DNA from 3 places in the Pseudomonas sp. AC193 genome. Region 1 is predicted to be linked to each of the others. Evidence: predicted binding sites of a transcription regulator. Region 1 holds the regulator's gene; each other region holds the start of a gene.
The links. Region 1 encodes FliA, which starts transcription of late flagellar genes. Its sites were predicted from a motif close to CTAAAGTTTNNNNNNNNNNNGCCGNTAA; they were not measured.

Region 1 (10,103 bases):
CGGCCAGCACCACACGACCGCCACGGGCCTTGCCCGATGCTTCGCGTTCTTCCGGCGACTCGATGCCGTGGTCGACCGCGTTACGCACCAAGTGAGCCAGCGGATCGGCCAGGGCCTCGACGAGGTTTTTGTCGAGGTCGGTTTCTTCGCCGACCAGCTCCAAGTTGATCTCTTTTTTCAGCTGACGGGCCAGGTCACGAACCAGACGCGGGAAGCGCCCGAAGACTTTCTTGATCGGCTGCATCCGCGTTTTCATCACTGCGGTTTGCAGGTCAGCGGTGACCACATCGAGGTTCGACACAGCCTTTTGCATGGCTTCGTCGCCGCTGTTCAAGCCCAGGCGCACCAGACGGTTACGCACCAGTACCAGTTCGCCGACCATGTTCATGATTTCGTCGAGACGTGCGGTATCGACGCGCACGGTGGTCTCGGCTTCGCTCGCCGGTTTTTCCGGTGGCGGTGTTGCCGGTGCACGGGCCGGAGCCGGCGCAGCAGCTTTGGGGGCTTCGGCTTTTGGCTCAGGCTTGGCGACAGGTTTCGGCGCCGCAGCGGCTGGAGCCTTGGCGACTGGCGTGGCCACCGTCGAAGCGCTGCCCGCAGAGGCGGCGCCGACATCGGTGAATTTGCCTTTGCCGTGCAATTCGTCGAGCAGCGATTCGAATTCGTGATCGCTGATCAAGTCGCTGCCGGCAGCGGCGGCCGCTGGAGCAGCAGGCGCAGGTGCCGAGGCAATCGCCGACTCCAGCGCTTCGACGGCGAAGTTGCCTTTGCCGTGCAACTGATCGAGCAACGCTTCAAATTCGTCGTCGGTGATGTCCGAGCTGTCGCCCGCTGCCGGAGCAACCGGAGCCGCTGGCGTCGCCGCTACGGCGTCCGGCGCGAACTGGCCTTTGCCGTGCAGTTGATCCAGCAACGACTCGAATTCGGCGTCGGTGATTTCATCGCTGGCGGCGCTATCGGCCACCGGCGCTGGCGGGGCTTCGGCTTGTGCCTTGACGGCATTCAGCGAGTCCAGCAGTTGTTCAAATTCGTTGTCGGTGATGTCGCCCGAATCGCTTTCCGCGACCGGCGCTTCAACGACTTCTTCGACCGCGACGGCATCCGCCGATTGCGGCTCGGCCAGACGTGCCAGCGCTGCCAGCAGCTCAGGCGTTGCAGCGGTGATCGGTGCGCGTTCACGCACCTCAGTGAACATGCTGTTCACCGCGTCCAGTGCTTCCAGCACCACGTCCATCAGTTCTGCATCAACGCGACGCTCACCCTTGCGCAGGATGTCGAACACGTTTTCGGCGATGTGACAGCACTCCACCAGCTCATTGAGCTGAAGGAAGCCGGCGCCCCCTTTTACAGTGTGGAAACCGCGAAAAATTGCATTGAGCAGATCCGCGTCATCCGGTCGGCTTTCCAGCTCGACCAGTTGCTCGGACAGTTGCTCAAGAATCTCGCCGGCCTCAACCAGGAAATCCTGAAGGATCTCTTCATCGGCGCCGAAGCTCATTAATGGGGTGCTCCTAACAGGTCTAAAAACCTAAACTCAAAATCCAAGGCTGGATAACAAATCGTCCACATCGTCCTGACCGGACACAACGTCTTCTCGTTTATCGGCATGAATCTGCGGACCTTCACCCTGCGAGAGATGTTTTTGTGGATCTTTTTCTGCAAGCATCGCGGCGCGGTCATGTTCGATGCCCGCAAAGCGGTCCACCTGACTGGCCATGAGTACGAGTTTGAGCAAATTGCTTTCGACTTCGGTGACCAGTTGGGTCACGCGTTTGATCACCTGACCGGTGAGGTCCTGGTAATCCTGGGCCAGCAGAATGTCGTTGAGATTGCTCGACACCGCACGGTTGCCCGTGTGGCTGCGCGACAGAAAACCGTCGACCCGGCGCGCCAGTTCGCGGAACTCTTCAGCCCCGACTTCGCGGCGCATGAAACGGCCCCAATCCGTGCTCAGAGCCTGGGCTTCTTCAGCCAGACCATTGACCACCGGCGTGGCGCTTTCCACCAGATCCATGGTGCGGTTGGCCGCAGCTTCCGTCAGCTTGACCACATAGCCCAGACGTTCGGTAGCGTCGGTGATTTGCGACACTTCCTCGGCCTGCGGCATGTGCGGATCGATCTGGAAATTGACGATCGCACTGTGCAGTTCGCGTGTGAGCTTGCCCACTTCCTGATACAGGCCGCGGTCACGGGTCTGATTGAGCTCATGGATCAGTTGCACAGCGTCGCCGAACTTGCCTTTTTCAAGGCTCTCGACCAGTTCGACCGCGTGTTTTTTCAGGGTCGACTCGAAATCGCCCTGTGAAAATTCTTTATGCTCCATAGCTCCCCCGCGCGTTCATCAGCCGATGCGTTCGAAAATCTTCTCGATTTTGTCTTTCAGCGCCTGAGCCGTGAAAGGTTTGACGACGTAGCCGTTCACACCGGCCTGAGCGGCTTCGATGATCTGCTCGCGCTTGGCTTCAGCAGTCACCATCAATACCGGCAGGTGCTTGAGTTTTTCGTCGGCACGCACGTGACGCAGCAGGTCGATACCGGTCATGCCCGGCATGTTCCAGTCCGTTACCAGAAAGTCGATGCTTCCGCTGTTGAGCACTGGAATGGCAGTGGTGCCATCGTCAGCCTCGACGGTGTTGGTGAACCCAAGATCACGCAGCAGGTTCTTGATGATCCGCCGCATCGTTGAGAAGTCATCAACGATGAGGATTTTCATGTCTTTGTTCAATTCGACCTCCAAGCAGTCTTAAACGCGCCCAGCACCTGGACGCGCCACTTCAATCAATCGGCGCAGCACTCGAAGACTGTCTGGAGCACAACAGAGCAAGACCGGTGCCGTTCATCACCGCACCAGCCTCGTTCGCAGTGTCCCCACACTGCCTTCAGCGCGCTCGCCACTCCCCCAAACGCCCCCGCAAACGGGCCGCGCACTGGCTGTGTAACTGGCTGACCCGCGATTCACTGACGCCAAGGACTTCACCGATTTCCTTGAGGTTCAGCTCTTCGTCGTAGTACAGCGCCAACACCAGTCGCTCACGCTCCGGCAAATTGGCAATCGCGTCCGCCAGCGCCGCCTGGAAGCGTTCATCTTCCAGATCGCGTGACGGCTCAAGATGAGCACTCGCGCCATCCTCGTGCAGCCCTTCGTGTTCGCCGTCCTGCAACAGATCGTCGAAACTGAACAGGCGACTGCCCAAGGTGTCATTCAAAATCCCGTAGTAATCGTCGAGACTCAATTGGAGTTCGGCCGCAACTTCGTGATCTTTAGCATCACGGCCGGTTTTAGCTTCAATTGAGCGAATTGCGTCGCTGACCATCCGGGTATTGCGGTGAACCGAGCGTGGTGCCCAATCCCCTTTGCGCACTTCGTCGAGCATCGCGCCGCGGATTCGAATGCCCGCGTACGTTTCGAAACTGGCGCCTTTACTGGCGTCGTATTTGGTCGAGACTTCAAGCAGGCCGATCATCCCGGCCTGGATCAGGTCTTCAACCTGCACACTTGCCGGCAACCGCGCCAGCAAGTGATAGGCAATGCGTTTGACCAGCGGCGCGTAACGCTCGATCAGCTCGTACTGAGCGTCGCGTGCCGACTTCTTGTAGTAATTCATACCGCTAGCGGTCATAGCACGGGCCCTGCCGTTTGCTGCACGAGGCGCTCGACAAAAAACTCAAGGTGGCCGCGCGGGTTGGCGGGCAGCGGCCAGGTGTCGACCTTTTGCGCGATGGCCTTGAACGCCAGCGCGCACTTGGAACGCGGGAAGGCTTCATAGACAGCGCGCTGCTTCTGCACCGCTTTGCGCACGCTTTCGTCGTAAGGCACGGCGCCGACGTATTGTAAGGCGACGTCGAGGAAGCGATCCGTGACCTTGGTCAACTTGGCGAACAGGTTGCGACCTTCTTGCGGGCTCTGCGCCATGTTGGCGAGGACGCGGAAGCGGTTCATGCCGTAATCGCGGTTGAGCAGTTTGATCAGTGCGTAAGCGTCAGTGATCGAGGTCGGCTCATCGCAGACCACCAGCAACACTTCCTGCGCTGCGCGAACGAAACTGACTACCGAGTCACCAATACCTGCAGCGGTGTCGATCACCAGAACGTCGAGATTGTCGCCGATGTCACTGAAGGCCTGAATCAGGCCGGCGTGTTGCGCCGGGCTCAGATGAACCATGCTCTGCGTGCCGGACGCGGCCGGTACGATGCGGATCCCGCCGGGACCTGCAACAGTACGTCGCGCAGCTCACAGCGGCCTTCGATGACATCGGCCAGAGTGCGTTTGGGTGTCAGGCCCAGCAGAACGTCGACGTTCGCCAGTCCCAGATCGGCGTCCAGCAGCATGACCCGACGGCCAAGCTCTGCCAGCGCCAGAGACAAGTTCACTGACACGTTAGTTTTGCCGACGCCACCTTTGCCGCCGGTCACCGCGATCACCTGTACGGGATGCATGCTGCCCATGTTATTTCTTTACCTTGTCTTGCATAGACGGAGGCCACATTACTGGCTGCGCGTTCACAAACGGAACAATGCATGGCAGACCATCGATGTAGGTACAAAAACTGTTCATGAATACCTCAGCCTACCTGCTTGGTGGGGCTGTGGTAGATATCAGCGAACATGTCAGCCATGGCTTCTTCGCTGGGTTCTTCCTGCATTTGCACGCTGACGGCGCGGCTGACCAGTTGATGACGGCGCGGCAGATGCAAATCATCCGGAATCCGTGGGCCATCGGTCAGGTACGCGACCGGCAATTCATGACTGATCGCCAGGCTTAACACTTCGCCAAGGCTGGCCGTTTCATCCAGTTTAGTCAGGATGCACCCGGCGAGCCCGCAACGCTTGTAACTGTGATAAGCGGCGGTTAGAACCTGTTTCTGGCTGGTGGTTGCCAATACCAGATAATTTTTTGAACGGATGCCACGCCCGGCGAGGCTTTCGAGCTGCATGCGCAGGGCCGGATCGCTGGCTTGCAGGCCGGCGGTATCGATCAGCACCACGCGTTTGCGCAGCAATGGATCCAGCGCCTGCACCAGCGACTGGCCCGGATCAACGTGGGTCACCGGCACATTGAGAATGCGGCCCAGGGTCTTCAGTTGTTCCTGCGCGCCGATGCGGAAGCTGTCCATGCTCACCAGCGCGACATTCTGCGCGCCGTATTTCAGCACATAACGTGCGGCCAGTTTCGCCAGCGTGGTGGTCTTGCCCATGCCGGCAGGGCCGACCATGGCGATCACACCACCCTCTTCCAGCGGCTCGACTTCCGGCACGGCAATCATTCGCGCCAGATGCGCGAGCAGCATGCGCCAGGCCTGACGCGGCTCTTCGATGTCGCTGATCATCGACAGCAGATCACGCGACAGCGGGCCAGACAGACCGATGCGTTGCAGACGGCGATACAGATTGGCTTGCGCCGGACGGCTGCCCTGCAGTTGATTCCAGGCCAGTGTGCCGAGCTGCACTTCCATCAGCTCGCGCAGGCTGTTCAATTCAAAACGCATCGAATCCAGTGCGCGTGGATCGACGCCGCCGGAGGACTGCGCCGGTGCCGGGGCTGGACGCGCTGGCGCGGCGTAGGTCGGCTCCGTCAGCGGTTCAGCGGCGGTCAACGGCAGGCCAGCGGTGAGTGGCAGGCCGGCAAAGATCTGGCGATTGCTATTGCCATCGGCTTCGCCACGCAGGCTCAGCTCGGCCTGGGCGGTGACGATGCGCGACTGGGTCTTGCGCAGCTCGTCTTCGAGTTCCATGTTCGGAACCCGTGGCGCCAGCGCCGACAATTTGTAATCGAGCGCAGCCGTCAGCTCGACACCGCCGGCAATGCGGCGGTTGCCAATGATGGCGGCATCAGCGCCCAGCTCATCACGAACCAGCTTCATGGCCTGACGCATATCGGCGGCGAAAAAACGCTTAACTTGCATGAACCACTACCTCAGCCGTTGGGCCCTACTGTCGCAACAATTGTCACTTGCTTGTTGTCCGGTATTTCCTGGTAGGCCAGCACGTGCAATCCAGGGACTGCGAGGCGGCCAAAGCGCGAGAGCATCGCGCGCACCGGGCCTGCTACCAACAGGATCACCGGCTGACCTTGCATCTCCTGACGCTGCGCCGCTTCGATGAGCGAACGTTGCAGCTTCTCGGCCATGCTTGGCTCCAGCAGAACGCCCTCTTCCGAGCCTTGTCCTGCCTTCTGCAGACTATTGAGCAATATCTGTTCCAACCTTGGTTCCAGGGTGATCACAGGCAGCTCGGACTCAGTGCCTACAATGCTTTGGACGATGGCGCGCGATACGCCAACCCGCACCGCAGCCACCAGCGCGGCGGTATCTTGACTCTTGGCGGCGTTGTTGGCGATGGCTTCGGCGATGCTGCGGATGTCACGCACCGGCACGTGTTCGGCCAACAGCGCTTGCAATACTTTAAGCAGTTGCGACAACGAGACCACGCCCGGCACCAGCTCTTCAGCCAGTTTCGGCGAGCTTTTGGCCAGCAATTGCATGAGTTGCTGCACTTCCTCGTGGCCGATCAGCTCACTGGAGTGTTTGTACAGAATCTGGTTCAAGTGCGTCGCGACCACGGTGCTGGCGTCGACCACGGTGTATCCGAGGGACTGTGCCTGCGCGCGCTGGCTGATTTCGATCCACACCGCTTCCAGCCCGAAAGCCGGATCTTTGGCGTTTATGCCGTTAAGCGTGCCGTATACCTGCCCCGGGTTGATCGCCAGTTCGCGATCCGGGTAGATCTCGGCTTCGGCGAGGATCACGCCCATCAGGGTCAAACGGTAGGCGCTTGGCGCCAGATCGAGGTTGTCGCGGATATGCACGGTCGGCATCAGGAAGCCCAGATCCTGCGAGAGCTTCTTGCGCACGCCCTTGATCCGCGCCAGCAATTGCCCGCCCTGATTGCGATCCACCAACGGGATCAAGCGGTAGCCGACTTCCAGACCAATCATGTCGATTGGCGTCACGTCATCCCAGCCCAGCTCCTTGGTTTCCATGGCGCGGGCCGGCGACGGCAGCAGCTCCTGCTGGCGTTTGACCTCTTGCAGCGCTTCAACCTTGGCGACGTTCTGCTTCTTCCAGAACAGGTACGCGCCGCCAGCAGCCAGTGCCGCCATGCTGAGGAACGAGAAGTGCGGCATGCCCGGCACCAGGCCCATCACCGCCATCAAACCGGCCGCCACCGCCAGCGCTTTTGGCGAGGCGAACATCTGGCGATTGATCTGTTTGCCCATGTCTTCCGAACCGGAAGCACGGGTCACCATGATCGCCGCAGCTGTAGATAACAACAGTGATGGCAATTGCGCCACTAAACCGTCACCGATGGTCAGCAAGGCGTAAACCCGGCCGGCATCGCCGAAGCTCATGTTGTGCTGGAAGATACCCACGGCCATGCCGCCGATGAGGTTGATGAACAGAATCAGCAGGCCGGCGATGGCGTCACCGCGCACGAACTTGCTGGCACCGTCCATCGAACCGTAGAACTCAGCCTCTTGGGCGACTTCCTGACGGCGCATCTTCGCCTGGTTCTGATCGATCAAACCGGCGTTGAGGTCGGCGTCGATCGCCATTTGTTTGCCGGGCATCGCGTCGAGGGTGAAGCGTGCGCTCACCTCGGAGATCCGCCCGGCACCCTTGGTCACCACGACGAAGTTGATGATCATCAGGATCGCAAACACCACGATACCGACCACGTAGTTACCGCCGATCACCACCTCACCGAAGGCCTGAATCACCTTACCGGCCGCGGCGTGGCCGTCCTGACCGTGGAGCATCACCACCCGTGTCGAGGCGACGTTCAAGGCCAGTCGCATCAACGTCGCGACCAGCAGAATCGTCGGGAACACCGCGAAATCCAGCGGCCGCAGCGCGTACACGCAGACCAGCAGCACGACAATCGACAACGCAATGTTGAACGTGAAAAACACGTCGAGCAGGAACGGCGGGATCGGCAACATCATCATTGCCAACATGACCAGCAGCAACAACGGCACGCCCAGATTGCCTCGCGAGAGGTCATTCAGGTTTGTGCGGGCACTGTTGATTAACTGAGAGCGATCCACCGGTTTTCCCCGTTCCTTTAAAGCAAACTTTTGACGCCCAGAGCAGGCGCACGGCGGCTATTGCAAGAAGCCTTCCAACTTTTGCCGGGGATTGAAACAGAGGGGTTTGACGAGGGGATTTTCGCTGAGTGGGAGGCCCCCTTCGCGAGCAAGCCCGCTCCCACAGAGGGAATGCATTTCAAGTGTGGGAGCGGGCTTGCTCGCGAAAGCGGTGGCGCAGGCAAAGGAAATGCCGGATTCAACTAGCCTCGTGAATCAGCTCCGCGGCAATATCACCAAACGCTAACTCGCGCCCAATCACATACTGTGTGCCGGTATACATCGGTTTCCCTTCCACCGACACCAACGGCTCCTTGCCATACATCAGCACGACTTTGGTCTCGGGTGACTTGCCCCCTGAATAAATCGGCTCACCTAACAGCAAATTCAGTTGCCACTGAAAATAGATGATCGGCAGATCGCTGATCCGGATCTGCCGACCACCGTCCAATCGAAAATCCCTCCGTGCCGTCACGTGCAACTGCCCGTCAATCACCTCGAAGACCGGCACGCCATAACGATTTTCCAGCCCTCCCGTTGACCACTCCGACATGTAGTACTCCGTGCGGGTGAAAACCTTGAACAGCGCCTCATTCGTGGAGATATTGCCAGCCGCGCCCAATAAATAGTTGTACGCGTAGTGAGAAGCCAAGCCTTCCAGCTCAGGCCGGATCGCATTGAGCGGGTCATCGAGAAAGCCGGGAATATGCAGATTTGCAGCAACTTTAAAGTTGAGAAAGTCCAGACTCAGTTTGAACCTGGCCGAGTAGCCAATCGTTCTTTCGCTGATATTTTCATCCAGTCGAGCGGAGACGAACTCCAGTTTCATCCCCGGAAGATGTTTGTATACGCGCTCTGCCATGATGACTCTCCCTGAACAGATCCGAATATCTCGAACGCTGCCAGGCCCCCTGCCCAAGCGCATCCACGGCGAGACCTCCAACGGGAACATTCCCGGCGTTATGAGTGCGCCTGAAATGGAAAGCCGTCTACTGTCAGAACTGTCAGGTATCGCGGGGGTTCAGACAGACGGTTACCTGGTTTTAATGTAGGAGCGGGCCTGCTCGCGATGGCGGCGTGTCAGGCGACGTAAATGTTGACGGTGCAGACGCCTTCGCGAGCAAGCCCGCTCCCACAGGTTTTGCGTACACCACAAAATTTGATGCTCACCACAAAACCACTGTGGGAGCGGGCTTGCTCGCGAAAAGGCCCGCCCGGCCAACGCAAACTTCAAGAATCGCCACGCAAATGTAGCTTTTAAACACCGCTGTTTAAAAGACACTTCAAGACACGCCTCAAAGGCTACACATCCTTGCGCCTTTGCCTACAGCTAAGCCAGAATCGGCCGGCTTGTGCGCCTTGGGGACGGGTTCTATCGTGGGTCGGTCGCTGATTTTCTCGGTGATCGGGTTTAGCAGCTCGGCAAATCTCAAGACACGCGAGTCCCGCCATTACGTCATGGCGGCTTTGCGTGGGGCACTTCGGTGCGCCGGGATTCTTGAGCCTGGTCTGCTAACCCGCGTACAAGCCGCCACCCTCTTCGTTTAGCAGCGACGGTTGACGGCTCCACTACTCAAGGAGCTTCACTATGATCAAACCAACACCAAACCCACCCGAAACCGATCCCACCTCCCCCTACGAATCACTCGATTCAACAAAGCTCCACGAAGCCGCCGACCGCGCCCTCGATCACTACCTCTTCCCGGGCGCCACGCCACCGCCACGCCGAAACCGCACGATGTACGCCGTCACCGCCGACTTCAAAAACGAAGAGCTATTGGCCAACGCCTGCGAAACCCTCGCCTCGGCAAGAACCATTGCCAATGACTTCGCCAACCTCATACCCGCCTCGCAGCGGAGGACGCTGCTGGGCATCGCGCAACTGATCATGCTCGGCGAACTGGCGGTGAATCGGGCGCTGGATAATCTGGAGTTGCCGCAGTAACAGCACCCCGGTGATCGTTCCCACGCTCTGCGTGGGAATGCCTCAACGGACGCTCCGCGTTCGGTTCTGGAAGGG
Region 2 (10,103 bases), 1.5 Mb from region 1:
CGTGTACTCGCCCCCTGCTGCGGGGCTTACGTGATGGAAACACTGATTTTACGCAACTACCGCAATTCCGACGCAACGGCGGTCAGCCAACTGTTCAGGCAGGTCTACGGTGATCACTATGTGCAACCGCATGTGTACCTGCCGCACATGATTAGCCAGAACCACGCGGATCATCGATGGCATTCGCTGGTTGCCGAAGTCGATGAACAGATCCTCGGCCACGCCACACTGTTTCGCGAAACCGCCTCGCACAGCGCCGAACTGGCGCTGAGCGTCGTCCACCCGCAAACCCGTGGCCAACAAATCGCCACGCGTCTGGGCGAGCAGTTACTGACTCATGCGCAGGCGTTGGGGTGTCGCAATGTCACGATCAAGCAAGTCACCCATCACCCCTACACGCAGCGGATGGCCGCCAGCCTTGGCTTTCATAACACCGGGCTGCTGCCGGACTACGTACCCTCGCCGTTCGGCGCCAGCACGCCGGAATCGATTGTCATTGGTTGCCGGGTCATTCCAGGCTATCAACAACCGTTGCCAAACCAACGCTGGCCGACCTGTTGCGCGGCATTCATGCTCCACCTCAGCAACGTGTTCGGTGTCGATGATCAAACGCCTCGCTGGAGCGGCGTACCGGTTCAGCTGGAAAAGCAGGCGAACCGTTACGACATGCTTGTGAAAAAGATCGGTCTGGGCTTGATCAGGCAGTTGCGAGAGTTGCCAGCGCATTGGCTGGTGTCGATAAAGCTCAGACTGTCCAGGCACTTTGCCGTGGATCTGAGCCGGCTCGCCGATATCGGTTTTGTCTTTACGGGACTGGCGCCGGGACACGGCAAATACGAGGGATGGTTGGCGTTGTTTCATCGGGGTATGTGTCAGCGGACGCTGCATCTCCACTGTCCGCACATGCAACGCTTGCACGAACTGACGCAAACGCAGGCAGCCACACAGATTGATCGTTAGCTGAAGCAGTGACCTGTGGTCTGCAAAAATGCCCCAGACCACAGGATTATGTTGTTTATGCCTTGGCTTTAACGCCTTTATCCGAAGGAGGTGTAGGCGCGTTGCCTTCACCGTAGGTCTTCAGATTCTGCAGCACATAGATGGCTTTCTTGAATTCGGGGATCAGGCTCTTACCGTAGAAATTGCCGTTGAGGCTATTGCTCTGGATGGTGTCCAGTTGAGTGGCGAAATACTCCAGCGCGTTAAAGCGTGCTTCAGGGTCTTTCTGTACGCCGAAACGGTCGAATTTGTCGCCGGCATTGAGCAGAGTGATGGAGGTGATCTCTGAGATCAGCCCTCTACCGCGCAGAAATTCGCTCAGATTACCCAGTTGTTTCACCGACACGTTGGTCGGGTCAAACCCTTTGATCTGCTTGCGCAGTCCTTGCTTGTCCATCTCGGCAACGTTCAAGGCATTAGGGTTGGTGCCGACCTTGGTGAGCATTTGCTGCACCTTGACGCTCTGAGCCACCTGTTTCTTCGCACCCGTGTCGCGAACCAGAACGCCGGCCTTGCTCTGCCAGGTACCGGTAATGCCGATAGTCATGCGAAAACTCCTTGAAAAACGGCCATGAAATGTCCTTGTTGAGCGACTTGTATGCCCGAGAGTATCGGCCGGCACACCAGTGACTCCAACTTATTTATGGTCTTTTTACACATTTCGTACATTTTAGATACAAATCTGCAAAGCCTCCTAAATAAAGGCTTACAGCGATATTGTTAGAGCGCCGAGAATAGATTTATAGCACTAATGAACAGGCTGGTTAGTTTGAATGTATCAATGCCGATACGTGCCTTTGATCGACAATTCGAAATCCAGTACGAAAGTACCTAAAGCTTCCCTTTGCCGCGACGATACGTAGGGATACCCGCACTGTTTCGAATCCCCGCGCCATAACTACAATCGCAGCTCAAGGACCGGTTTCCATGCCCGCATTCCGCACCATTCAGGCTCGCTACACGCTGTTTCTGGTTCTGTTCATTCTGCTGTTGTCAGTGCTGACCGTGGTCGGCATCAGCCAATTGGTCGCGCCCAAATTGCGGCACACCGAAGAGCAAGTCGTGCTCAATCGCATCGCCGAAGTTGCTGAACAGATTCAGGGCGAATTGAACAAGGTTCAGGCACAGCAACGCAGCATCACTCAAACCATCCCACTGCTCGACAGCGCGGCAATCGACACCGTGTTGCCGGGGCTGGTTGACCAGTACGGCGAATTGAAAGTCTTTGGCGGCGGTATCTGGCCGCTGCCCGGCCAACGTGAAGCCGGACGCAACAAGTTCAGCACTTTCTGGCACCGCGACGCCTCGGGAAAACTGGCGGTAAACACCTTCTGGAACAGCGACGCCGCGCCCAATTACTACGACCAGAGCTGGTACAAGGGCGGCATGCAAACCCCGCGCGGCCAGTGCGCCTGGGCCGCTGCCTACAAAGACGATGCCAGTGCCGAGCCGCGCACCAACTGCGCCATGGCCATCCAGAAAAACGGCGTAGCGTGGGGCGTGTCGACCATCGACGTGACCCTCGGCTTTTTCAATGATCTGGTGGCGCGCAAGGAAAAAGATCTCAACGCCGAAATGCTCATCGTCGAAGCCGACGGCAAGATCATCAGCAACAGCTCGCGAATCAGCGGCCCGATCGTGCTGAAGAACATCAGCGAGCTGGCGGGCAACCTGCCGTTCGCCAAGCAGATCAACGCCGGCCTGCAAAACCGCGAGCAATCGCAACGCATCGAGTTCGACAACAACGGTCAGGACAGCACCTTCTTTATGCGTCCGATCGAAGGCACGCCGTGGTTCCTCGCCACCGCCCTGCCGACCAAAATGCTCACCGCCCAGCGTGATGACGTGCTCAGCACCTTGAGCCTGTTGCAGATTCCGCTGGTGATTCTGTTGGTGCTGCTGCAGGTCTACGCGATTCGTCAGTTGATCGCGCGCATGAAAGCGTTGAAGGCCAACATTGATTTGCTCTCCAGCGGCGATGCCGACCTGACCAAGCGCATCACCATTCGCGCCGAAGATGAACTGGGCGCGATCGGCCATTCGATCAACACGTTTATCGCGTACCTGCAAAACATGATCGGCGAAGTGACTCACGCTACCGGGGCAATGGCTTCGAGCCTCGACAACCTGCAACGCACCTCGGCGCACACCAGTCAGATTCTGTTGCGCCATGCCTCGGAAACCGATCAGACGGTTACCGCGATCACCGAAATGAGCTCGACCGCCGAAAGCGTCGCGCAAAATGCCGCTGAAACCGCCGCGTTCACCCAAAAAGCCAACGAAAACGCCGACCGCTCGCGGGTGGTGGTCGGTGAAGCGACCAACAGCGTTGTAGCGCTGATCGACGAAGTGGCCAGCGCTACCCATAAAGTTGAAAACATGCAGCAGGACGCTCAGCGCATCACCGAGATTCTCGGCGTGATTGGCGCGATTGCCGGCCAGACCAACCTGTTGGCGCTTAACGCTGCGATTGAAGCCGCCCGCGCCGGAGAACAGGGTCGTGGTTTTGCCGTGGTGGCTGACGAAGTCCGCGCCCTCGCTGCTCGCACTCAGGCCAGCACTTCGGAAATCAACGAAATGTTGACCCGCCTTACACAAGGCGTGAGTTCGTCGGTGGCGGCGATGGAAAACACCCAAGCCAGTTGCCAGTCGGCCGCCGATGCTACGGCGCGGGTCAACACCGGTCTCGATGAAATGGCCGGTTCGGTCAGCCACATCAACAGCCTCAGCACACAAATCGCCACCGCCGCCGAACAGCAAAGCGCCGTGACCGAAGAGATCAACCGCAGCATGGTGCAAATCCGCCACATGGTTGAGGAACTGGTACACGGCGGCCAGGCCAGCGAGTTGAATACGCAGCAATTGCTGGAGGCTAATAGCCGGGTGAGTGCGATTATGGGGCGCTTTAAAGTCAGCTGAACCACCAAAGTGACACCCCTGTAGGAGCTGCCGCAGGCTGCGATCTTTTGATTTGGCTTTTAAGGGGCAAGATCAAAAGATCGCAGCCTGCGGCAGTTCCTACAGGGACTACGGCGTTCCGGTCTTGTAGCAACTGGAAACACTCCGTTGAAGCCGGGCAGGAAAAACCGGTCAAAATACGTTCTTTTTTGACCGCCACTCGACTCGAGAACCTGTCATGCGAACCTCTCTGCGTCTGCTCACCCTGAGCGCTCTGTTCATTTCTTCCCTGGCGCAAGCCGCCGATCTGATCCCGATCGAAGTTCACCGCGACGCCAATTGCGGCTGCTGCAAGAAGTGGATCAGCCACCTCGAAGCCAACGGCTTTAAAGTTGAAGACCATGTCGAGAGCGACATGAGCAGCTTCAAACAACAACACGGCGTGCCACCGCGTCTGGCGTCGTGCCACACCGCGATCATCAATGGCAAATTCGTCGAAGGCCATGTACCGGCCGATCAAGTGCTGGCCCTGACCAAGCGCGATGATCTGCTCGGTGTCGCCGCGCCGGGCATGCCGATGGGCTCGCCGGGCATGGAAATGGATGGCATGAGCGATGCTTATCAAGTGATCGGTTTGAAGAAGAACGGCACTGACGTCGTGGTGGCGGACTACCCGGCTCATTGATGGGTGCAGCATACGTCGGGCTGTTCTTTGCCGCGTTCGGTGCGGCAACGTTATTGCCGTTGCAGTCCGAGGCGTTACTGGTCGGGTTGATCGTCAGCGAGCGCTACTGGCTGTGGGGGTTGTTGGCGGTAGCGACGCTGGGCAATGTGCTCGGCTCGCTGGTCAATTGGTGGCTGGGGCGCGGGATCGAGCGATTTCAGGAACGCCGCTGGTTTCCGGTCAGCGCCAAACACATGGCCACTGCGCGCAAGCACTATGAGCGTTACGGTCATTGGTCGTTGCTGCTCAGTTGGTTGCCGATTATCGGTGACCCACTGACGCTGATCGCCGGCGTCATGCGCGAACCCCTCGGGCGTTTTCTGCTGATCGTCACACTCGCCAAAGGCGCGCGCTATGGCGTGCTGGCCCTGCTGACCCTCGGCTGGCTCGGTTGAACCATCAGCCGCCGACATTGCCTGTGTGTTTAACGTCGCCGTAATACGGCCATTCCAGCATCGGCCGATTTCCATGGAGTTTGTCCCTATGTCCAACTCGTTAAACCGCTGGTTGCCCGGCCTGTTTCTCAGCGCTGCCCTGCCCCTGTTTGCCCATGCCGCCACTGAAACCGCGCCCGCCGAAGGCCCGGCGTATGGCCCGGAACTGCAGGGCTTCGAATACCCTTACACGCTTAAACACTTCGCTTTCCAGTCCCAAGGCAAATCCCTGCAAATGGGTTACTTGGACGTCGCCGCTCACGGCAAGGCCAATGGCCGCACCGTGGTGTTGATGCACGGCAAGAATTTTTGCGGCGCGACCTGGGACAGTTCGATCAAAGCCCTGAGCGAGGCCGGTTACCGGGTGATCGCGCCGGATCAGATTGGGTTCTGCTCCTCCAGCAAACCCGACAACTATCAGTACAGCTTCCAGCAACTGGCGACCAACACCCAGCAACTGCTGAAAGCGCTGGGCATCCAGAGAGCTACGCTGCTCGGCCACTCCACCGGCGGCATGCTGGCCACGCGTTATGCGCTGCTGTTCCCGGAGCAGGTCGATCAACTGGCGCTGGTCAACCCGATCGGTCTGGAAGACTGGAAAGCCCTTGGCGTGCCCTATCGCAGCGTCGATCAGTGGTATGAGCGCGAACTGAAAGTCACTGCCCAAGGCATTCGCGACTACGAACGCACGACTTATTACGATGGCCGCTGGAAGCCTGAATTCGATCGCTGGGTAGACATGCTCGCCGGCCTCAGCAAAGGCCCGGGCAAGACCCAAGTCGCCTGGAACTCGGCGCTGATCTACGACATGATTTTCACCCAGCCGGTGTACTACGAGTTCAAGAACCTGAAAATGCCGACGCTGTTGTTGATCGGTACCTCCGACACCACGGCCATCGGCAAGGACATTGCGCCACCGGAAGTGAAGGCGAAGATCGGTCACTACGATGTTCTCGGCAAAGAGGTGGCGAAACTGATCCCGCAGTCGACGCTGGTGGAATTCCCCGGCATGGGCCACGCGCCACAAATGGAAGAACCCGAGCAGTTCCACAAAGCGCTGCTGGGCTGGCTGAGCAAAACCAATCCCGTTCGTTGATGAGGTAAGGCTGATGGCGGTGCAGATTGCGGTAATCGATGACTGGCAAGACGTGGCCCGCAACGTGGTCGACTGGTCTGTGCTGGACGGCATCGGCGAAGTCACGTTTGAACATGATTACCCGGCGGACAACGCCACTTTGGCGCAACGTCTGGGCCGCTATCAGGTGATTTGCGTGATGCGCGAGCGCACGCGTTTCGATGAGGATTTGCTCAAGCGTCTGCCCAATCTGAAGCTACTGGTCACCGGCGGCATGCGCAATGCGGCGCTGGACATGCCAGCGGCAGCCAAACTCGGGATCAAGGTCTGCGGCACTGATAGCTACAAACATGCAGCACCGGAACTGACCTGGGCGCTGATCATGGCGGCCACACGCAATCTGGTGAACGAAGCCAATTCTCTGCGCGCCGGGCAGTGGCAGCAGGGTCTGGGTGGCGACCTGCATGGCAAGACGCTGGGCATTCTCGGCCTCGGCAGCATTGGCCAGCGTGTCGCGCAGTTTGGTCAGGTGTTTGGCATGCGCGTGATTGCCTGGAGCGAGAATCTCACGGCTGAGCGGGCGAAACAGGTCGGCGTGACGTACGTCAGCAAGCAAGCGCTGTTCGAGCAGGCGGATGTGTTGTCGGTGCATCTGGTGCTCAGCGAGCGCAGTCGTGGCTTGGTCGATGCGCAGGCGCTGGGCTGGATGAAACCGACGGCGCTGCTGGTGAACACCGCGCGCGGGCCGATTGTTGATGAAGCGGCGCTGATCAAGGCGTTGCAGAAACAGCAGATCGCCGGGGCGGCGCTGGACGTGTACGAACAGGAGCCGTTGCCGGACATGCACCCATTTCGCAAGCTGGATAATGTGCTGGCGACGCCGCATGTCGGGTACGTGAGTCGGCAGAATTATGAGCAGTTCTTTTCGCAGATGATCGAGGATATTCAGGGCTGGGCTGCGGGCAATCTCGTCCGACCACTGAATTGAGTCATTTCCTGATTGGGATGGTGCAGGTGCCATCGCCTTCGCGAGCAAGCCCGCTCCCACATTTTTGACCGGGTTCCTTCAGATGGAAGGCGATCAACCTGTGGGAGCGGGCTTGCTCGCGAAGGGGCATTAACTGTCCCCACAACAACAAACTGCCCGCACCACAACAGTGCACCCCCCCTCCTTCCCCAGCACAAAATTGTGACTGTTCAGTCACCGTTTTAGCCCCGCGCCTCAAAAAAACCTGCACTTCGTCGGTGCGTTTACCCCTGAAAACTCCGGTTCCCGATTAAAGCAAACCGATTGTCGAACAATTTACCCATTTGCCGTCGCCCGCTCTAGGATCTGGCCTAGACTGGTTTTCGGGGCACGAAACCGGTTGGTCACATTCCGGAAAAAAAGTCGAAACTTTTGCACGACGCGGCGGGTCATCACAAAGGTAGGGCCGAAGCGGCTGGTGCAATCCTTGCAATAGCCCAAACACCCATTCTGCTTGCGCGTGTTGGGTAGCGTTTGCTCACCGATGCGTGGCGCGTTTGCGCTTGCCGTACGTAGGAGCTGCCAAAGGCTGCGATCTTTTGATCCTTTAAAAGCCAATGATCGCAGCCTTCGGCAGCTCCTACAGAGAGAACACAAGAATCAGATCAACAACACGGGAGATTCATATGATCAGTGCGGCATTGGATATTCAGGGAGAGCGTGCTCACCAATCGATGGGTGAATCGAGCACCATCAGCGTTCCCGGTAGCCGACAGATCAACGTCCCCGGCACCAAAACGCTGACGCCAGTAGCAAGTCAGAATCCCAACAAGAAGAAAGTGTTGTTCGTGACCTCGGAAATCGCCGACCTGGTGAAAACCGGCGGTCTGGGTGACGTGTCTGCCGCCCTGCCCCGTGCCATGGCCCATTTGCACGATGTGCGCGTGTTGATCCCCGGTTACCCGCAAGTCATGCACAGCGAGAACCCGATCCACATCATCGGCGAACTCGGCGGTCATGCTGCGCTGCCTCCGTGCAAGATCGGGCGCATGGACATGCCTGACGGTCTGGTGATCTACGTGTTGATCTGCCCGGAACTGTACGAGCGCGAAGGCTCGCCGTATGGCGCCAACAACGGTCGCGACTGGCCGGACAACCATATCCGCTTCGCTCGTCTCGGTCTGGCCGCTGCCGACATCGCCGCCAACCTCGCACAAATTCACTGGTGCCCGGATCTGGTGCACGCCCACGACTGGCCGGCTGGTCTGGCCCCTGCTTATATGCACTGGCGCGGGCAGCGCACGCCGACCCTGTTCACCATTCACAACCTCGCGTATCAAGGCGTGACCAGCCTCGGCTCGTGCCCTGAACTGGGCATTCCCAACCATGCCCTGCAACAGGAAGGCATGGAGTTCTACGGCAAGATGTCGTTTCTCAAGGCCGGCATGGCCTACTCGAGCCACATCACCACGGTCAGCGCCACCTACGCGCAGGAAATCACCACCCCGGATTTCGGCTGCGGCCTCGACGGTTTTCTCGCCGCCAAGACCCAGCAAGGTTTGCTCAGCGGTATCCCTAACGGTATCGATGAGAGCTGGGACGCCGCCACGGATCCGCACCTGTTCGCGCCGTTCGCCATTGGTGACTGGGAAGGCAAAGCCGTCAATGCCGCCCATGTCCGCGAGCTGTTTGAACTGAATGACTCTGAAGGCCCGCTGTTCGCTGTGGTGTCGCGTCTGGTGTATCAGAAAGGTCTGGATCTGACTGAAGCGGTGTCCGAGTACATCGTGCAGAACGGCGGCCAGATCGCAATCATCGGTCGTGGCGAGCCGGAAGAAGAGCAAGCCATGCGCGAACTGGCCTTGCGCTTCCCGGGCCAGATCGGTGTGCGCATCGGCTTCAACGAAACCGACGCCCGCCGCATGTTCGCCGGCAGCGATTTCCTGTTGATGCCTTCGCGTTATGAACCCTGCGGTCTGAGCCAGATGTACGCCCAGCGCTTCGGCTCATTGCCGGTTGCGCGCAACACCGGCGGGCTGGCCGACACCATTGAAAATGGGATTACCGGTTTCCTCTTCGACGAATCCACTGTTGAAAGCTATCAAGAAGCCTTGAGCCGTGCGTTCAAAGTCTTCGCCTATCCTGATTTGCTCAATGCCATGCGTTGCCGGGCAATGGCGGCACCGTTCAACTGGTGCAAAGCGGTTGAACCGTACGCCGAACTCTACGAACAACTGGTGGCCAAGGCCTTGGGTAAAGCAATCCACAAGTAACCGATCCACAAGGAACAAGGAGGTTGTAAACGATGCCGTTCCGGTCTATTGAAACCTGGCCCCACGGCGCGATCATGCTGGATGCCGAGCACACGCAATTTGCGCTGTGGGCGCCAGATGCGTTTTACGTCAGTGTCGAACTCGAAGACGGTCAGTCCCTGCCAATGCTGCCTCAGGCAGACGGCTGGTTTGTGATCAAGGCACGCTGTGCGGCGGGTACCCGCTACCGCTACAACATCGACGGCGAACTGGAGGTGCCCGACCCGGCCTCCCGCGCGCAGGACGGTGGCCTCGACCGCCACAGCGTGGTGGTAGATCCGCTGGCCTATCAATGGCGACACAGTGCCTGGCACGGTCGCCCGTGGAGTGAAGCAGTGATCTACGAGTTGCACGTCGGTGCGCTCGGTGGTTTCGCTGAAGTCGAACAACATCTGGCGCGCCTCGCAGGTTTGGGCATTACCGCCATCGAACTGATGCCGCTGGCGCAATTCCCCGGCGAGCGCAATTGGGGTTACGACGGGGTTCTGCCCTACGCCCCGCAAGCCTCCTATGGCACCCTGGAACAACTTAAACATTTGATCGACAGCGCCCACGGTCATGGGCTGGCGGTGATTCTCGACGTGGTCTACAACCACTTCGGCCCCGACGGCAATTACCTGCACCGTTACGCTAAAGGCTTTTTCCGCGAAGACAAGCACACGCCATGGGGCGCGGCGATCGATTTCCGCCGCAG
Region 3 (10,103 bases), 1.0 Mb from region 1:
CACCAGCGGCGCGCACGCTTTGCGTTACGCCTTGGCTGGTGTTGAGCGCTGCGCCACCGACGATAGTGCCGGTGCCTTGCTGTTGTGACCGGGGTGGCAGCGTCGCCATTACTGGCGCTGGCGACGGCGTTCTGCGCCGAGTTGACGATATTGCCGGCCTCTTTGATGGTCGAAACATAGAATTCGGGTTTGATCGTGGACTGCTGAATCTGCATCGAGGCGGCTGCACCGATCAGATCGCCACTGGCGTTGCGCCAGGTACTGCTCATAACAATGCCGAAGCTGATAATCCGCCCCGGCATCACATACCGACCACGCAGCTCAGAGAGCTCTTGATCCTTTATTTCGATGGGTTTAAATCCTGCATTGGCATAGCCTGACGCACTCGCGGCCAGGCAGGCGGCGGCCAGCCAGTATGAGGTTTTCATCTGCTGCTCCCGGGACATCCAGTCCCATTTTTTTATAAGCGGCGATTAGAAGAAGTCGCTCTGAATGAATCCGAAGTCCATCAATTCAGCATCTTTGACAGGGTTGAAGCCATCCAGCTTGTTCTTCGCGGTCAGCGGTACCGGTGGGCTGCGCAAGGCGTTTGCCTTGTCATAACCGGGGCCCACAATGGCGAAGACGATGCCGTTCCAACCTTTGACAAAATCATCATGTTTGTAGCGTTTGTGTCCCAGCACCGGGTCTCCGATATAAACCCAATCCTTATCCGAACGCTGTAGCACGACGAAATGCTTGTAGCCGCGAATTTCCATCAGTACCACCACCGGGATCGTTACAGCATCAAGCTTCTCCGGTGGAATCTTGTAGCCCCTGGCACGCATGCCGATGCTTTCTATGTAGCGCTTCATGTCGAGCATGGAAAAACCTTGAGTACGAACAAGGTCCTGGTCAGCGTTGACCAGCATGCCTTTGATGATGTGCTCCTCATCGACGTCGAGCCAATAGGCCTGGCGTAACACCGTCGCCAGTGCAGCAGCGCCGCAGCTGAAGTCGGTTTTCTGTTCGACGATGTCGGCAAACTTGCGCTCACGAATGCTCTGCACATCCTTGTAAATGAGTACGCCACCGGGGAGGGCGGCCACTGGCATTTGCGCGGCCTGGCTCAAGCCAGACAGGCAAAGCAAAGCGATAAGGGCAGTTTTACGCATGATCGATACGCCTTGGCGGACTGAAGGAAAAGCCCCGTTGCCGGGGCTTTCAGTTCGATCGCGATTACATGCAGGCTTTGCAACCTGCGGCGATGGACAGCGAGTTGCTTTGTTGGTTGCCAACACCGGCGGCGTTGTTGAAACCAGCGTTGCCGGAGAAGTTGTTGCCAACGTTGCTCAGGGTGGCATTGTTGGTCACAGGGTTTTTCCAGCCGTCTGGAGTCATCACTTGTTGAGTGGTTACGCCAGCCAGACCGAAGACACCCACAGCTTCGAAGGTAGCTTTCTGATCTTTGCTACCACCGCTGCCGCCGTGGCCTTTGTCGTCATAGCCGCCACCGCCGTGACCGCTATCACCTTTGATGGTTGCTTCGCCGACTGCGCCGAAGGCGCCGAGAGCGGCAACTGTGCCAGTGAGCGTAGTGGTTTTGTAGGTTTGAGTACCGGCGTTACCAACCGTCAGACCGGTGGAAGTCTGGTTAGCCGCTGCAGCAGCATTCGCTACACGACCACCCGACACTGCAATGGCGAGGTTGTTTTTCTGTTGGTTGAAGTTGCCAGCACTGTTGTTGATACCGATGTTGCCGGAACCAGCATTGCCGACGTTGTTCAAGCTTGCATTGTTGGTGGTCGAAGCATTGGCAACGGTGTTGCCGCTGTTAACCTGGGTAGCGCTGGAGACAGCGACCGCCGAGCCGAAGATGAAGCTTTCGTCAGCAGTGGCCAATGCAGCAGCGTTGTCTTGTTGGTTGCCGTCGCCGGCGGTGTTGTTCATGCCCAGGTTGCCGTTGGAACCGTTCGCCGAGTTATCGACAGTGGCATTGTTTTTAGTGCCCTGGTTGATAACGATGTTGCTGTTACTGTCTTGCGCATCGAGTACGGCAGCCCCAGCGCCGGCACCGATTTGCAGGAGTTCTTCCAGGGTTGGGCCTTTTGGTGGAGGAGGGTTGTGACCATGACCGCCATTGTTACCATGATCATTGCCGCCTGCTTGAGCCGCCATTGCCATTACTGCTGCAAGTGCGAAAACCAGTGGTTTGAGAGCCATTGTAGTTTTCATGGTGTTTCTCCGTGCTTATTAGTTGGTTAAGTGTTGGTACTTTCTAATTGCACTGCTTTTTATATGGGTCAGTCTGCGACCCGGATGCTCAGGGTGTTAGCCATTCGGTTCCCCACCCCGGCACTCTGGTTCACCTGGATTACCCCGCGGCTGCCGGTGAAGGCCTGATCACTTGTCGTGACCTGGCGGCTGCCGATTGAGGTACCAGTTGCTCCTGAGCTCGGTAACAACGCCACGTTCTGTTGCGAAAGGGCGCTATCGTCAACGCTCTGCGGGGCAGCACTGATGCTGACGCGCGTCACGTTGGCCATTTGGTTGTTGGCCCCGGCACCCTGGTTCACGCCCAGAATCCCGTTACCATTACTGAAAGAGTTGCCGCCGATGTTCGCGCTGGCATTGGCCGAGCGTTCGGCCGGGGTGTCGATGCGCTGAATCACGCTGGTCGATGCGCTGGCACTGGTGCCGATGGCGATCGCTTTGGTGTTGGTTTGTTGCATCTGGTCGCCGGCGGCCTGGTTAACGTTGTAGTTACCTTTGTATTGGATGCCGGTGTTCTGAATGTCTGCGTTGTTGTTGCTGGAGTCGGCCATGGCGCTGGTGCAGCTGAGCAGGGCCAGAATGAGTAGAGTGCGATTCATCTCATTGGCCTCCAGCCATGCGGGTTAGCGGGGCGAGACCGGTGCTCAGAGAGCGATTGATGGTGTTGGAAATGCTGCCGCCGCTGCCGCCACCGTGACCGGCACTCATACCGGGCAACCCGTTGGGGTTGGTGATGACGTTGGTACCGGGCAGCGCACCGTTTTGATTCATGATGGTGCCGCTGATGGAGGAACCGCTGGCGACGCTGGCAAACTCGCCATCGCTGAGTTCACCGCTGTTCACGGCCTGAACGACTCGCGCCGAAGGGTTGGCATTGACGGTGGTTGGGTAGGGGTCTTTGCCCCTCTCGCGGCCGATCGAATGAACCTGGACATCGCGATTGAGCACAATCACGCCGTTGCCTTCGGCCTGAGCGTAAAAACTGATGAATGTGCTGGCTGCAGATCCGATCAGCACCAGGCAGGTGAAGCCTTTTTTGATATTCCCCACGGCGGCAATTCCTTCTTCAGTGGGCTGGCCCTAGTCAGCGTTGGGAAGGAGAGAGCGAAAGCTGTGCCGCTTTTTAAAACAGACGGTTTTTCAATGGGTTATCGGAAAAGTTCGCAGGGCTGAAACACGTGATGTTTCATCGCTGAAACAGTGCTTGGCCAGAAGACCTGTCTGTTCGCTGAACAAAGCTCTGGAACAAGGGTTTGCGGGGATGTGTTTCATCAACGTAACAAGCGGCATGACAAAACGATGAAGGGCGTTGAAACGGCCACTTTGCACTCGGGCGAGTGTTTCAGAAACGGACACAATTGCCCCAGAACAGGGGAAATTGGTGGGGCAAAAGCCCCACGTCGCTGATCACTCAGCCAATAGATGTGCGACCGCGGCTACGGCTTGCGCCTGTCGCTCGGCCCAGTTGCCTTGAATGATTTGAAAGGGCTGCCGGTGTTTTTCCAGCCAGTTTTGTGTGGCTCGAAAGAACGCCAGACGTTCCTGCAGATCCGGTTGGCAGCGCTGACCGTCATCCGTCCAGTCGATCTGCTCAGGGGACAGCAACAGGTGCAAATCGTAATGCCGCGCCAATAGCTCGGGCTCCAGCCAGTCCGGACAATCACCGAACAGCGTCTGACTCCAGAGGATATTGCTCAACAAGTGGGTGTCGAGAATCAGCAGCGCTGGCCGCTGCGCGCGTGCCTCGTCTTCCCATTGCAACTGGCCACGGGCGATCGCGGGAATGTCAGCCAGACAAGTATCGCGCGGATTCTCTTCGATGAACCGGCGCACGTACTCATCCACCCGAACCCCGCCAAACTGCTTTTGCAGGCCGGCAGCGAGCCAGCTCTTGCCCGTCGATTCAGGGCCGGTGAGCACCACGACTTTCATGTGCGCAACGCCGGATCCGCCCGCCATTCGCGCCAGCCTTGCACCGCAATCAGGGTGAACAAGGCGTACAGCGCAGCGGTGAGGTACAGGCCTTTATAGATGAACAACCCGACGAAGATCACATCCAGCACAAACCACAGCGCCCAGCATTGCAGACGTTTCTGCGCCATCCACAACTGCGCGACCAGGCTAAAACCGGTGAGCGCAGCGTCGAGCCAAGGTTGCGCAGCATCCGTCCAGTGCGCCATCGCCGCGCCCAGCAACAAACTGCCAACCGCGCCGACACCCAGCCCCAACAGAATCGAACGCTGATCGAGGCGGGTGACCTGACGCCCGTCATGCATCGTCCCGGCCCGCGTCCACTGCCACCAGCCGTAGACTTGCAGGGCGGCATAGATCACTTGCAGCAACATGTCCGAATACAGCTTCACCTCAAAGAAGATCCAGCTGTAGAGCAACACCATGACCAGCCCGATCGGCCAGCACAGCGGATTCTGTTTAACCGTCAGCCACACGGCAATCACACCGAGAGCGGCGGCAAACAGTTCGAGCCCGGACATGAGTCTTCCTTGGGGGAGTTGAAGAGGGGGCGGATTGTAACCAAAACCTCTCGAATGAGGTTCACACAATCAACTGGCACACCACCAAAAACCTGTGGGAGCGGGCTTGCTCGCGAAAGCGCTGTATCAGTCAAGTAAGAGGTGACTGACAGGACGCCTTCGCGAGCAAGCCCGCTCCCACAGTGAAATGCGTCAAACGCGGAATTGGCGCAGCAAGCCGTTCAGCTGTTCGCTGAGTTGCGCAAGCCGTACGCTGGCCACACTCGACTGTTCCGCCGCCAACGCCGTGCTGTGCGATAGCCCGGCTGCTTGGGTCACGTTCTGGTTGATGTCCTCAACCACATGCGCCTGCTGCAGCGTGGCGCTGGCGATCGACGCATTCAAACCGTTGAGATTGCGCAGTGCCTGGCCAATCGCACTCAAACTGGCCCCGGCCAGTCCTGCTTGCTCAATGGTCAGCTGCGAAGCCTTGCTGCTGTCGCCAATCACCTTAACGGCGGCTTCGGAATGATTCTGCAAACGCTCAATCATCGTCTGAATTTCCGCCGTCGACTTCTGCGTCCGTTGCGCGAGCAATCGAACCTCATCCGCCACCACCGCAAAACCGCGACCCTGTTCGCCAGCACGCGCCGCTTCGATAGCAGCGTTGAGCGCGAGTAGATTGGTCTGCTCGGCAATCGAACGAATCACTTCCAGCACACTACCAATCTGCGTGCTTTCAGCAGCCAATGTGCGAATCACTTCAACCGCCTGACCAATCGTCCCCGACAGTTTGTCGATCTGTTGCAAGCTGCCATCGATATTGATCTGTCCCTGTTGTGCCTGCGCTTCGGCGTCGCGCATTTCCGCGGCCGCGTGCTCGGCGTTTTTCGCCACGTCCTGCACGCCGTAGGTCACCTCGTTGATCGCGGTGGCCACCAACTCCATTTGCTGCGATTGCTGCTGACTGCGTTGCTGCGCCTGCGAGGCATCGTTGCCCAGTTCGCTGGACGACACGCCCAGCGCACTGGCCGAGACCTGCAAGTCGCCGATCACCCTACGCAGCTTGGCCGTGAAGGCGTTGAAGTGGTGCGCCAGCTCAGTGACTTCGTCCTGACCGTGGGTATCGAGACTGCGAGTCAGGTCGCTTTCGCCGCTGGCGATGTTGGCCATGGCGTTCACGGTTTCCTGCAACGGCCGCACGATGCTGCGCGCAATCAGAATCACCAGCAGCGCCATGATCACGGCGATCGCCAGACCAATCGCCGAGGCTTTGATCACCTGGCCCTGAAATTCGGCCTGTACGTCGTCGATATACACGCCGGAGCCAAGTACCCAGCCCCACGGCTCGAACAGTTTGACGTAGGAGGTCTTGGCCACAGGTTCGCTGGCACCGGGTTTTGGCCAACGGTAATCCACCATGCCGGCGCCCTTGGCTTTGGCGATGGCGACCATCTCGTTAAACACCGCAAAACCGTCCGGATCGCGAATTGCCGAAAGGTTCTGGCCTTCAAGTTTGGGGTTGGTGGGGTGCATGACCATCACGGGCGTGAGGTCGTTTATCCAGAAATAGTCGTTCTGGTCATAGCGCAGGCCGCGGATCGCAGTCAGCGCCTGCTTCTGCGCAGCCTCTTTGCTCAGGGTGCCGGCGGTTTCCAGGTCGTGGTAATAGGTCAGCAGGCCGCTGGCGGTTTGCACCACATGCTGGGTTTTCTGGGCTTTGGCATGATAGAGATCGGCGTGGATCTGCTTGAGCATCAAGGCGCCCAAGGTCAACAACATCACCACCGCTACCACCAAGATGAGCCACAAGCGTCGGCTGATCGACACACTGCGCAAGCTGTTCATAACGCTGTCACTCCGGGTTCTTTTTATTGTCATAAACCATCGCCAGCATCCAACCACGATTCGGTGATGCGGCCTACGCGACCCAAGTCGTATAACACGGCAGCGCTTTTACGGCTTGTCTGATAGGATTTCGGCCCCGCGCGTAAAAACCTGAATCCAAGTTGATATTTCACGGAATTTTGACCATTTCGTGTGGATCCTGTGCGCGCGGAATCGGTACAGCCATAAACAGCTACGCTGATCGCAGTGAACGTAAGAAAAATACTATCGGGGCATGCCGTCGTGCATCGCTCTTTGGGGGATTGATGGATCTTTGGACCGCCTTGCAGGCACTGATACTTGGAGTTGTAGAGGGGCTCACGGAGTTTTTGCCCATTTCCAGTACCGGACACCAGATCATCGTTGCCGATTTGCTCAACTTCGGCGGCGAACGGGCCATGGCGTTCAATATCATCATCCAGCTCGGCGCGATCCTCGCGGTGGTCTGGGAGTTTCGCCGCAAGATTCTCGACGTGGTCATCGGTTTACCGACCCAGCCGAGCGCGCGGCGTTTTACCGCTAATCTGCTGATCGCTTTCTTGCCGGCAGTGGTATTGGGGGTGATTTTTGCCGACCTGATCCACGAGTACCTGTTCAACCCGATCACCGTTGCGGCGGCTCTGGTCATTGGCGGCATCATCATGTTGTGGGCGGAAAAGCGTCAGCATGAAGTGCATGCCGAAACGGTCGATGAGATTCGCTGGACGGACGCCTTGAAAATCGGTTTCGCCCAATGTCTGGCAATGATTCCAGGGACTTCGCGCTCCGGCTCGACGATCATCGGTGGTTTGCTTTTCGGTCTGTCGCGCAAAACCGCAACCGAGTTCTCGTTCTTCCTCGCCATGCCAACCATGGTCGGTGCAGCGGTTTACTCGGGCTTCAAGTACCGCCACTTGTTTGTGCCGGCGGACTTTCCAGTGTTCGCCATTGGTTTTGTCACCGCTTTCATCTTTGCCATGATCGCGGTGAAAGGTTTGCTCAAGTTCATCGCCAGCCACAGCTATGCGGCGTTCGCCTGGTACCGGATCGTCTTCGGTCTGGTGATTCTGGCGACCTGGCAGTTTGGCTGGGTGGACTGGTCGGCAGCCAAACCATGAGTGATTCCCGCGCACGCCGGCCGGAAGGGCGACCTTCGGGCGGCAACATTCAGCATCTGAAATTGAAACTGGTGGTGCTGCTGATCGTTCTCGCGTTGCCGTTGTTCGGCTCGTTGTCGATGTGGGTGCGCGGGATTTCGCTGGTGCCATTGGCGGCGTACGGCATTGTCAGCGTGCTGGCGTTTTTTCTGTACTGGGCAGATAAACGCAAGGCCCGCGCCGATGCCTGGCGCACGCCGGAGAACATCCTTCACGCGGTGGAACTGGCCGGCGGCTGGCCGGGTGCGTTGATCGCCCAGCAAGTGTTTCGGCACAAGACGCGCAAGGTGTCGTTTCAGGTGCTGTTCTGGGTGATCGTTGCGCTGCACCAGGTGTTCTGGATCGACCAGATATTCCTCGGCTCGAACCTGCTGGCCCTGTTCTAAACAAATACCGACTCCCCCCTGTAGGAGCTGCCGAAGGCTGCGATCTTTTGATTTTGCTTTTTTAATATCAAAGTCCAAAGATCGCAGCCTTCGGCAGCTCCTACGGGGGATTGGGTTTACAGCAGTAGGCCGATCTGGGTTTTCTTGGGCAGTTTGCTTACTACCAACTGGTGCGAGCGCTGCAACAATCCGCGCAACTCCTCAGCGCCCAGCGGGTAGGGCGGGTGCATGATGATCCACTGCGCCCGCGCCAGATACGGCGCCGGGTGAATTCCCGGGCGGTCGCAATGGCCGAGGAACAGATCCTTGTCGACCTTGAACGCCAACGAATCACCGCGCAGTCCCTGCAAGGCAAACATCTTGTTGCCGGCAATCGAGAACACGCGCACGCCGCCCCATTTGTAATCTTCCCGAGCACCGGGCAGGCCCAGGCAAAACGCGGCGACGTCCGCTTCGCTCATTTTTCCTTTCGTCATAGCAACCGCTCCCCACAGGCATTGAACGACTCGACCAGATGATCGATCCACGCGCGCACCGCCGGCATCACCCCGCGACGATGCGGGTACACCGCTTGCAGCCAGCCGCCTGGCAGCGACCACTCCGGCAGCATCTGCACCAGCGTGCCGTTTTCCAGTTCGCTTTCGCAATACATCATCGGCAACAGCGTAAAGCCCTGACCGGCCAGTACGCAGGCCTTGCGCACCACAAAATCGTCAATCCCCAGCCGTGCCTCCATACTCAGCTCGAAGCTCTTGCCGTGTTGATCGAGCAAGCGCACATGCACCATGCGATCAGCTTCCAGCGCGCCGAGCACCGGCAGATTTTTCAGGTCTTGCGGATGTTCGATCGTCTTGCCTTCAAGAAAAGCCGGGCTGGCGATCACCACCATTTGCGCCTGACGCAATCGTCGAGTCACCAGCAATGGATCTTCGTCACCCAGTTCTCTGACGCGCAACGCGACATCAATCCCTTCGGTGACCAGATCCACCCGGCGATTGAGCAGCACCACTTCCAGTTGTACCTGCGGAAATTTGCCAAGAAAGTCGCTGATGACCATCGGCAGCATTTCATGGGCCAACCCGGTAGGGCATGACACACGCAATCGCCCGCGTGGCTCGCTGGACATGCTCGCCACGGCCTCGTCAGCCATTTCCGCTTCCAGCAACATCGCCTGACAGTGACGCAGATAACGCTCGCCGACCGCAGTGAGATTGAGCTGGCGTGTGGTGCGCTGCAGCAGACGCGCGCCGAGTCGCTCTTCGAGTTCGGCAATTCGCCGCGACAGTCGTGACTTGGGAATGCCCAGCAAACGGCCCGCCGCCGCAAAGCCACCGGCCTCGACGACTTTGGCGAAATAGTAGAGATCGTTGAGATCTTGCATCAGGGAAATCCAACTGTTCTATCAGTGGGACAAACTATCGCATTGTCGGCGGCTAATCATCCATTGGTTTCTTGCGTAGGATTGTCTCCATTCAGTCGCCACAGGCGATGCATTCCAGGAGATTCCGCATGAAACTGCTGCATATCGATTCGAGCATTCTGGGCGACAACTCGGCCTCCCGTCAGTTGAGCAGCCAAGTCACCAAAGCCTGGCAAGCCGCCGAGCCGAGCGCCGTGGTCACTTACCGCGACCTGGCCGCTGACGCCATCAGCCACTTCTCGTCGACTACCCTGGTTGCCGCCGGCACCACCGCTGAACTGCGCAACGCCGCACAACAGCACGAAGCCGACCTGAGCGCGACCACCCTGGCCGAGTTCATCGCTGCTGACGCGATCGTCATCGCCGCACCGATGTACAACTTCACCGTGCCAACCCAACTCAAAGCCTGGATCGACCGCATCGCCGTTGCCGGCCAGACTTTCCGTTACACCGAAGCCGGCCCTGAAGGCCTGTGCGGTGGCAAGAAAGTCGTCATCGTGTCGACCGCTGGCGGCATCCACGCCGGTCAAGCGAGCGGCGTTGCTCACGA

Region 2: a site for FliA is predicted at 1,831-1,858, ahead of ACZZ0D_RS09625 (methyl-accepting chemotaxis protein). Genes of this name have one in related genera too.
Region 3: a site for FliA is predicted at 6,700-6,727, ahead of ACZZ0D_RS11645 (methyl-accepting chemotaxis protein). Genes of this name have one in related genera too.

The regions. Positions count from the first base shown of each region.
Region 1 covers NZ_OZ409832.1:3,610,871-3,620,973, forward strand. Annotated here, with positions in the region: gene ACZZ0D_RS16270 (chemotaxis protein CheA) at 1-1,498, opposite strand, end outside; gene ACZZ0D_RS16275 (protein phosphatase CheZ) at 1,535-2,323, opposite strand; gene ACZZ0D_RS16280 (chemotaxis response regulator CheY) at 2,342-2,713, opposite strand; gene fliA (RNA polymerase sigma factor FliA) at 2,880-3,620, opposite strand; partial or broken gene fleN (flagellar synthesis regulator FleN) at 3,617-4,446, opposite strand; gene flhF (flagellar biosynthesis protein FlhF) at 4,563-5,903, opposite strand; gene flhA (flagellar biosynthesis protein FlhA) at 5,915-8,044, opposite strand; gene ACZZ0D_RS16305 (hypothetical protein) at 8,283-8,945, opposite strand; gene ACZZ0D_RS16310 (DUF6124 family protein) at 9,672-10,028, shown strand.
Region 2 covers NZ_OZ409832.1:2,086,886-2,096,988, reverse strand. Annotated here, with positions in the region: gene ACZZ0D_RS09640 (phenylacetate--CoA ligase family protein) at 1-34, shown strand, start outside; gene ACZZ0D_RS09635 (N-acetyltransferase family protein) at 34-960, shown strand; gene ACZZ0D_RS09630 (hypothetical protein) at 1,016-1,546, opposite strand; gene ACZZ0D_RS09625 (methyl-accepting chemotaxis protein) at 1,927-3,918, shown strand; gene ACZZ0D_RS09620 (DUF411 domain-containing protein) at 4,136-4,582, shown strand; gene ACZZ0D_RS09615 (YqaA family protein) at 4,582-5,016, shown strand; gene ACZZ0D_RS09610 (alpha/beta fold hydrolase) at 5,105-6,151, shown strand; gene ACZZ0D_RS09605 (D-2-hydroxyacid dehydrogenase family protein) at 6,165-7,118, shown strand; gene glgA (glycogen synthase GlgA) at 7,784-9,370, shown strand; gene treZ (malto-oligosyltrehalose trehalohydrolase) at 9,403-10,103, shown strand, end outside.
Region 3 covers NZ_OZ409832.1:2,589,278-2,599,380, reverse strand. Annotated here, with positions in the region: partial or broken gene ACZZ0D_RS11680 (hypothetical protein) at 1-446, opposite strand, end outside; gene ACZZ0D_RS11675 (C39 family peptidase) at 474-1,154, opposite strand; gene ACZZ0D_RS11670 (heme utilization protein) at 1,219-2,214, opposite strand; gene ACZZ0D_RS11665 (adhesin) at 2,283-2,852, opposite strand; gene ACZZ0D_RS11660 (hypothetical protein) at 2,854-3,303, opposite strand; gene ACZZ0D_RS11655 (AAA family ATPase) at 3,661-4,185, opposite strand; gene pnuC (nicotinamide riboside transporter PnuC) at 4,182-4,745, opposite strand; gene ACZZ0D_RS11645 (methyl-accepting chemotaxis protein) at 4,938-6,572, opposite strand; gene ACZZ0D_RS11640 (undecaprenyl-diphosphate phosphatase) at 6,878-7,708, shown strand; gene ACZZ0D_RS11635 (DUF1294 domain-containing protein) at 7,705-8,133, shown strand; gene ACZZ0D_RS11630 (MmcQ/YjbR family DNA-binding protein) at 8,250-8,609, opposite strand; gene ACZZ0D_RS11625 (LysR substrate-binding domain-containing protein) at 8,606-9,514, opposite strand; gene ACZZ0D_RS11620 (FMN-dependent NADH-azoreductase) at 9,643-10,103, shown strand, end outside.